One region of the Paeniglutamicibacter antarcticus genome, then DNA from elsewhere that is predicted to be linked to it. Evidence: riboswitches for the same ligand, from Rfam matches in the RefSeq annotation. Region 1 holds a riboswitch; the other holds the start of a gene.
The links. Region 1 has a riboswitch for S-adenosylmethionine ahead of ABEA12_RS05565 (OsmC family protein). Riboswitches for the same ligand answer to the same signal wherever they lie in the genome.

Region 1 (3,563 bases):
AGACATTCAACAGCCAGGTGTATGCGGCGCCCTGCCCGACGATGGCCGACAGGAATCCAAAGAGCCCCACAACGGAGGTGGCCAGCAGTGCGAAGGTGGGGACGCCGCGTGCGCTGGTGCGGTCAAAACCTTGGGTGCCTTGCCGACGTGGCCCATGGCGTAAAGCATCCGGGTGTAGGCATATAGCCAGGACTTTCCCGCCGACTGGATCGCGGTGAGGATGACGGCGTTCATCAATGCCGCGGCGAATGCGATGCCTGCACGCTCAAAAACCAGTGTGAACGGGCAAGCGGCGACGTCGGCCGAGGCCCGAAGCCAAGAGAACTGCGATCGGTGAAGGGAACCAGGCAACCGATGACGACGATGGAACCGATGCAGAAAATCATGCTGCGCCAGAAAAACGTGCGGATTGCCCGCGGTATCTCGCGCTTGGGATTCTTTGCCTCGCCGGCGGTAACGCAGACTAGTTCGGTGCCGTGGAAGGAGAACCCGCCGTGTAAGAGATCCTCACGGTTTTGCCGGTTGCTGAACCCGGGCAGGTGCTCGACCAAGATCCCGAGGATCATCAGCACCCCGGCGATCAGGAACAACACCACCGCGGGAACCTTGAACAGCGAAAGCCAGAACCAGGATTCGCCAACGGCCTTGGCCGAGAGCGCGTTGAGCCCGGTCAGTACGACAAGAAACACTCCCGCCCAGACCCAGCCGGGAACCAGAAGTCCATGAGGATCCCGGCTGCGACCAGCTTCGCGGCGACGGGAATCTTGGCGGCTATCTCGCCCAAGGACTACATCAGCAAGAACACCATCAGGCCAACCATCACGTAGATGGCCAATGCGCCGCCGGAGGCGACGAACAGCCCGGTGCCGATGGTGGTCATCTGCAGGTGTCGGCTGCCGAGCCCGCGCTTGAGCGCGTCCTGGGCCTGGTGGACGTCGTTTCCGCCTGCGGACGGATCCGCTTCTTACCCCGCGGATGGCGCGGCCGGGTCAATCCTCGTCGAAGTGCCGCTGCCCGTTATCAGGCCACACCCGCTACGGAATTCGAAGCACGTGGCGAAAATGCCGGGGATGATGCACTGCTTTTCTGCTGCACTGGCGGCTTCCCTGGCTGATGGTCTATCGGGACCCGGACCTGGGCCTTGCCGCAGCCGCTGAGCCGGGGAACTGCTTGAGTACCCGGGTTCGGGTCCGCACCCAGTCCGGCGACCGGTGTGAAGCACAAACGACGCTGCTGAGCAGAAAACAGAACCGATCCATTGTGTCGTGGTAGTGCCGCGAAACTTGAATCGGGGATTGCCCTGGATGTTTCCGGGGGATATATCCGCTGGAATCCTGCTTGGGCGAACAGCGGGGGTTTCTGTGGCGACTGCCAAGAACCCCGGTGGAACAACGCAAGAAGCCGCGGGCCGGTGCCGATCGGCATGATCGGCACCGGCCCGCGGCCGTGTTCCTGGTGGTGCTAGTTCGAGGTGACCAACTCGACGCTCACCGGCGTGGGGTTGGTGAAGATATCGAGCACAGGGCAGTGCGTGTCCACGGCTGCTTGGAGTTCCTCGTAGCGTTCGCGGGTTTCCGGTCCGTCGATCTTCACTTTCAGGCGCACATCGCCGAAACCAGGACGAACGGTTGCCTCGATGCCGAAGAGCCCGCGCACGTCCAGGTCGGCATCCGCGTTGACTTCCAGGGAATCGATCTTCAGGCCCAGCTGTTGGGCGTACAGGCGATAGACAACAACCTGGCAGGAAATGAGCGCGCCGAGGGCGAACTCGACGGGGCTGGCTGCCACGTCGTCTCCGGCCAATGCCGCCGGCTCGTCAACGGTGAAGCTGTGCTTCCCGGCGGTGATCTGACTGGATACCGATCCGGTGGAAACGCCGCTTGTGGTGAAGGTCAGCGACGCGCTTGCGGTGTTGGCGGCAATGCGATCGCCCCAGGCGGTGCCGGCGGCAATGAGCTTTTGGGAGCGAACCGTTTCAAGGGTGTTTTCAAGCAGGATTTCTGACATGGGAAGTTGATCCTTTCGTGGCTGGCGCGCACCAAGCACAACGCCATACTTACGCCGAACCAGGCAGGCGGCGTCGAATCCTCACCTGGCGCACCCCGCTATGACGAAGGGGGTTGCGGTCCAACCGGCCAGGGCCGTGAATGGTTGGAGCTCGTGATTCTGCTATTGAGTCTTCCCGAATCCGTGGCACGGGAGCAAAAGGGGCCCTTAATGGTTCGTCATGACAGCTCGGGATCATATCGAATGTTGGCCGGATGACGGTGGCGTTTGGCCCTGTATTGACGATTTTCCGGGTGGATCTCCGATCTCGTGGCGAAGAAACCGCAAGACGCCGTGCGGTAGGGTCCGCTGCCCTCAGCCGGAGCGGTGCTGGGAATCGCTGTCGTTCAGCTTCGAGAGCAGGTCGGCGAAATGCCTGATTTCACCGGCGTCCCAGGATGCCAGGCGGTTGCGCAAGCGTTGGCGGGAGGCGGCACTCGAATCGAGGAATCCGGTCCTGGCCAGATTGGTGACGCTGACCAGCATTGCCCGGCCGTCCTGCGGGTCCGGGACCCGGGTGACCAGGTCATGGGCCTCGAGCCACTTGATCGTCCGGCTCATGGTGGCCTTGTCCACTTGCAGTTCCTCTGCCAAGGTTATTTGCTGCTGGGCGTGTTCGCGGACCAAAATCGAAAGCACGTTGTATCCCAGTGGCTGAAGGTCCGGGTGGATGGAGGTGGCTTTCTTGCGGATTCCCCGTCGGGCCGTGACTGCTATCCGGGAGAACTCGTGTTCCACTTCCAAGACCAGAGATTCAAGTTGTGATCCGACGGAAGTTATTTCCGGCGCCGGCATGGGGTCGGAGTATGGGGAGGTCATGGCCACCATTTTAGTCTCGATGGAACGGATTTTCGCTCCGCGGCATCAAGCAGGGAGATCATGTTACACAAATCAGCCCGGTTAGCGCTGCTGGCGCGGTGGAACCAATCGACGTCGCCAGCGGTTCCAAACCCCCGGTCCGGAACCGTTGTGGACCAGTGTTCGCAGGGCCATGCGGATGGACCCGCGCAACGTCCCACGACCGGAGAAAACCCGTCCGGCGGCCCCCACGCGCAACCGCCTGTCAAAAAGGACCGCTGTTCCGTCTTCGAGCTTGCAGCTGAAGTCCAGATCGTCGTGGATGCCATCGACGCCAAGGTCCAGTTGTGCGCGCACGTTGGGCCATAGCTCGCGGCGAAACGCCATGTTCGACCCCCACAGGGGAATGCGGGCCACTGCGCCGCCCAGTGCCAAGAAATACGCTCCGGCGTAGAAGACCGACGCCACGTAGCCCAGGCCGCGCGGTTGGTCGTAGAACCTGCCCGGGCCGGTCAACGCATCCACCCGTCCGGAGGAGATGAAATGCTCCTCGATGTATTGGAGCCAGTCGGGAGCGGGACGTGTGTCAGCATCGCAACGCACGATGATCTCGGAGCCCGCGGCATCGTATCCAGCGGCCGCCGCCGCCGGGATCCCGGGTACCGGCTCGTAAATGACTCGGGCTCCGGCGGCCCTGGCCAACTCCGCGCTGGAATCGG
Region 2 (3,563 bases), on a different contig from region 1:
CGCCGGTGACCGTGTTCACCACATACGGAGTGGTGACAGGGGTGACCAACGGACACCTGCCGGCTGCCTACATCGTGGCACTTGTAACCATGCTGTTCACAGCGTTCAGCTATGCACACATGTCTCGAGCGGTGCCCCAAGCTGGTTCCGCGTATGCCTACACCCAGAAGGCTTTTGGCAGCAGCGTGGGATTCGCCACCGGTTGGACATTGATGCTCGACTATCTATTTATCCCTATGATCAATTTCATGCTGATCGGGATCTACCTCAACACGCAGTTCCCTGGAGTCCCCGCGTGGATATTCTCCATTGTGTCGCTGGCTCTAGTGTTGGGTTTAAACGTCATTGGCATTAAGTTCATCGGCAGGTTAAGCGCTACGGTGGTCGCCTCTTCAGTGCTCATGATCGGCATCTTCGTAGCTCTGGTGCTCAATCAAGTATTTAGCACCGATGCACCAAGCCTGCTGGCACCTTTCTCATTTGGTGTCGACGGTCTCGGTCCAATCTTCTCGGGTGCTGCCATCCTGTCTCTCTCGTTTCTAGGCTTCGACGCAATTTCAACATTGTCGGAGGATGCCAAAAATCCGAGTAAGTCGATCCCAGCATCAATCGTGCTTACCACGCTGGCCGGTGGAACGATCTTCATCATCGTAGGTTGGGCCGGAGCCCTCGTTCATCCTGATCACACCACGTTCACAGACTCAGATGCCGCAGGCGTCGAACTCATGGCGGGGGTCGGCGGGGTAGCGCTCACAGCGATCTTTGTGGCGGTCTACGTCGTGGGAGCCTTCGGCTCGGCTATGGCTTCTCAGGCCAGTGTGACCCGAATCCTCTACTCCATGGGCCGAGATGGACTATTACCATGACGTCTGGGTATGCTCAACCACCGTTTCGCAACCCCGGTATACGCAACGTTGGCGGTCTCTTTGGTATCACTGACATGCCTCTTCGCCAGCCTGGAGCTTGCTGCCTCTGTGGTCAGCTTCGGAGCGCTCGTGGCATTCTCGATGGTGAACCTCTCCGTCATCAAGAACTTCTTCATCGATGCCGAGGCACGCGGGCCTCGCTCAATAATCATTTATCTTCTGATGCCGCTGGTTGGCTTTGCGTTGACCATTTGGCTGTGGACTTCGCTTTCTGGAACCAGCTTGGGCGTAGGTCTGACCTGGTTCGCCCTGGGCACCATTTTTTTGGCTGTTCGAACCAGAGGATTCCGGGTCACTCCCCCGAAGCTGAGCTTCGAGGACTGACTTCACCCGGGATTTAGCAATGCCGCCCTCGTCGCGTTCCACAGCAGCGAGGGCGGTGATTCCGTTTATGGGAATCATTCCTAGTCCAGGTGCCTGTCCTGCCAGCGGCGAAGCCTCCAATTGGAACCCGCCGCCGTCTCCAGTGTGACCACGCCGGTGTTGGCCAGTGGCAGCGGTGAGAGCAATGTCGAATCGAAGTTGATGCTCCGGGTCGCAAGCCAGGTCACCAGCATCGCGGCGTGGCTGACCACCACCAGCTTTCCCGCACCCTCCGCCCTGGCACCTTCGATGACCGCGTCAAAGCGTTCCAGTGCGCTGCGACCGTCCTCCCCGCCCGGGATCTTGGCCTCCAGGTCTCCCGATAACCACCGCACGAATACATCGCGGTAGGCAAGCTGGGCGTCGGGGTCGTTGCGCATTTCCAGTTCCCCGGCGGAGATCTCGGTCAGCCCGGCGTGCTCGGCCACGTCCAGGCCCCGGGAGCGGGCCAGCGGAGCGGCCGTCATCTTGGCGCGCAGCAAAGTCGAGGAATACACCGCATCGACGTCATCGCCCTCGGTGCCCAACCGTTCCACCAAGGCTTCGGCCTGGGCCAGCCCTGTTTCATCCAGCGGGGCCCCCGGGGCTGCGGTATCAAGTGCCTGGGCCAGGTTCGAGGCGGTCTGGCCGTGGCGGATCAAGATCAGTCTCATGCCTTCAGCCTAAATCGTCGTACGGGTTTTGCTAGGATGAAAACAGCTTCACGAGATGCGTACCAGCCCAGGGCTCCGACCCGGGACGCACACCAACCCCATGCTTCACGGGTGGTTCGGATGACGAAGCGGTCCTTGGCAGCAGCCGCTGCCTGGGGACAAGAGCACACGAAAGGCGCCCCCCATTGCGCAACCAGCCACTGACAGCTGAACCCTGCACGTCCTACCACCGCGGCCACCACACCCACCCCGGTGCCCTCAGGAGACTGATGACCCGTCCCACGTTGTGGGCCCCGGCCGACATCGAGGTCATGCGGACCTTCAATTTGGAGCTCACGCTTCATGTCTTTGCGGCCGGTGCGCACCAACGTATCCATACCCACGACATCGGCGCCGTCCATCGGCTTTTGCGCATTGCGCCAAGACCCGGGTCCGGAGGTTCGGTGGGCCGGGTGAATTTCCTCAACGGCGCGATCGCACTGCCGGCGGATCCTTCGCTGGGCGCCGGCCTGCGGTATTTCTCGTTCACCACCGAGCCGCTGTCCCCCTGCCGCTTCGAACGCAACGAGTCGCTGGCCCGGGACTTCGAGGCGTTAACCGCCGACCTGCAGCTGTCCTAGCGGAAGATCGGATCGGCGGAGTAGCGCCCCAAGGCTTGCCTGCTCGCGGCATCCAGGCGCAGCAACCGCTGGGTGCCAACGGAGAAGAACGCCAGGGTGGTGGCGGCTCGCACGCGCACCCCGCCGTCCACCGGATCGTGGAACTCGTAGCAGATATCAAAGCTTGCGGCCTTGATGGTGCTGATCCACAAATCCACGCAGGCCGGTATATTGCGGTAATCCAACGGCTTCAAGTACCGGACCCGGTGCTCGACCACCAGTATCTGCGTGTTTTCAGGAACCGTGGAAAACAGGTCGACCAGCGGTTCGGTGCCTGGCTTGCCGGTGCCTCCGGGCACCCCAAAACCGGCAATGCGCGCTTCTTCCATCATCCGGACCAGGTTCACGTTGTTGATGTGGCCGTATGCGTCCATGTCGCCCCAGCGCATGGGGACGTTGACGCGGATCTTCGCATCGCTCACCTACATCGTTCCTTGCGCGCCGTCGGAACTAATGATGGCCAGGGACTCCAGCTTTTCAGCGATGCGTGCCCCATCCGGCTCGTAGACCCATGGCACGCCGGGGGTGGAGTTCAGCAGCCCCTGGCTGCGCCCGCCGGCGAGCACCGCCTCGGAAGGTGTTAGCTGGCGGATCACGATGGCCTCGACGTGTTCCGGGAAACGCCTGGCGAATTCGGCGTAGAGGTAGGGGTCGTGCTGGCCGTCGTCACCGATCAGCAGCCACTTCATGTCCGGGAACTCCACAGCCAGCCGACGCAGCTGGTCTGCCTTGTGCTGCATTCCCGAACGGAACCAGCCGCGATCGGTGGGGCCCCAGTCGGTCAACAGCAGCGGCCCCTGGGGATACAGGTTGCGCGAGAGGAAGCGAGTCAGCGTCTGGGCGACGTTCCAGGCACCGGTGGACAGGTAGAAGGTAGGAGCACCTGGCTTGTCGCGCATCAGCCGCTCCATCATCACCGGCATCCCGGGGGTTGCCAACCGGGCATGTTCGGAAAGCACGAA

Region 2: another riboswitch for S-adenosylmethionine. It lies ahead of ABEA12_RS01375 (hypothetical protein); the one in region 1 lies ahead of ABEA12_RS05565 (OsmC family protein).

The regions. Positions count from the first base shown of each region.
Region 1 covers NZ_BAABLK010000022.1:117,590-121,152, forward strand. Annotated here, with positions in the region: partial or broken gene ABEA12_RS18620 (amino acid permease) at 1-234, opposite strand, end outside; gene ABEA12_RS18625 (APC family permease) at 234-689, opposite strand; gene ABEA12_RS05565 (OsmC family protein) at 1,462-2,007, opposite strand; SAM riboswitch class IV at 2,048-2,166, opposite strand; gene ABEA12_RS05570 (MarR family winged helix-turn-helix transcriptional regulator) at 2,362-2,865, opposite strand; gene ABEA12_RS05575 (glycosyltransferase family 2 protein) at 2,947-3,563, opposite strand, start outside.
Region 2 covers NZ_BAABLK010000005.1:91,621-95,183, forward strand. Annotated here, with positions in the region: gene ABEA12_RS01360 (APC family permease) at 1-866, shown strand, start outside; gene ABEA12_RS01365 (APC family permease) at 876-1,250, shown strand; gene ABEA12_RS01370 (histidine phosphatase family protein) at 1,331-1,942, opposite strand; SAM riboswitch class IV at 1,989-2,113, shown strand; gene ABEA12_RS01375 (hypothetical protein) at 2,212-2,562, shown strand; gene ABEA12_RS01380 (acyl-CoA thioesterase) at 2,559-3,023, opposite strand; gene ABEA12_RS01385 (App1 family protein phosphatidate phosphatase) at 3,024-3,563, opposite strand, start outside.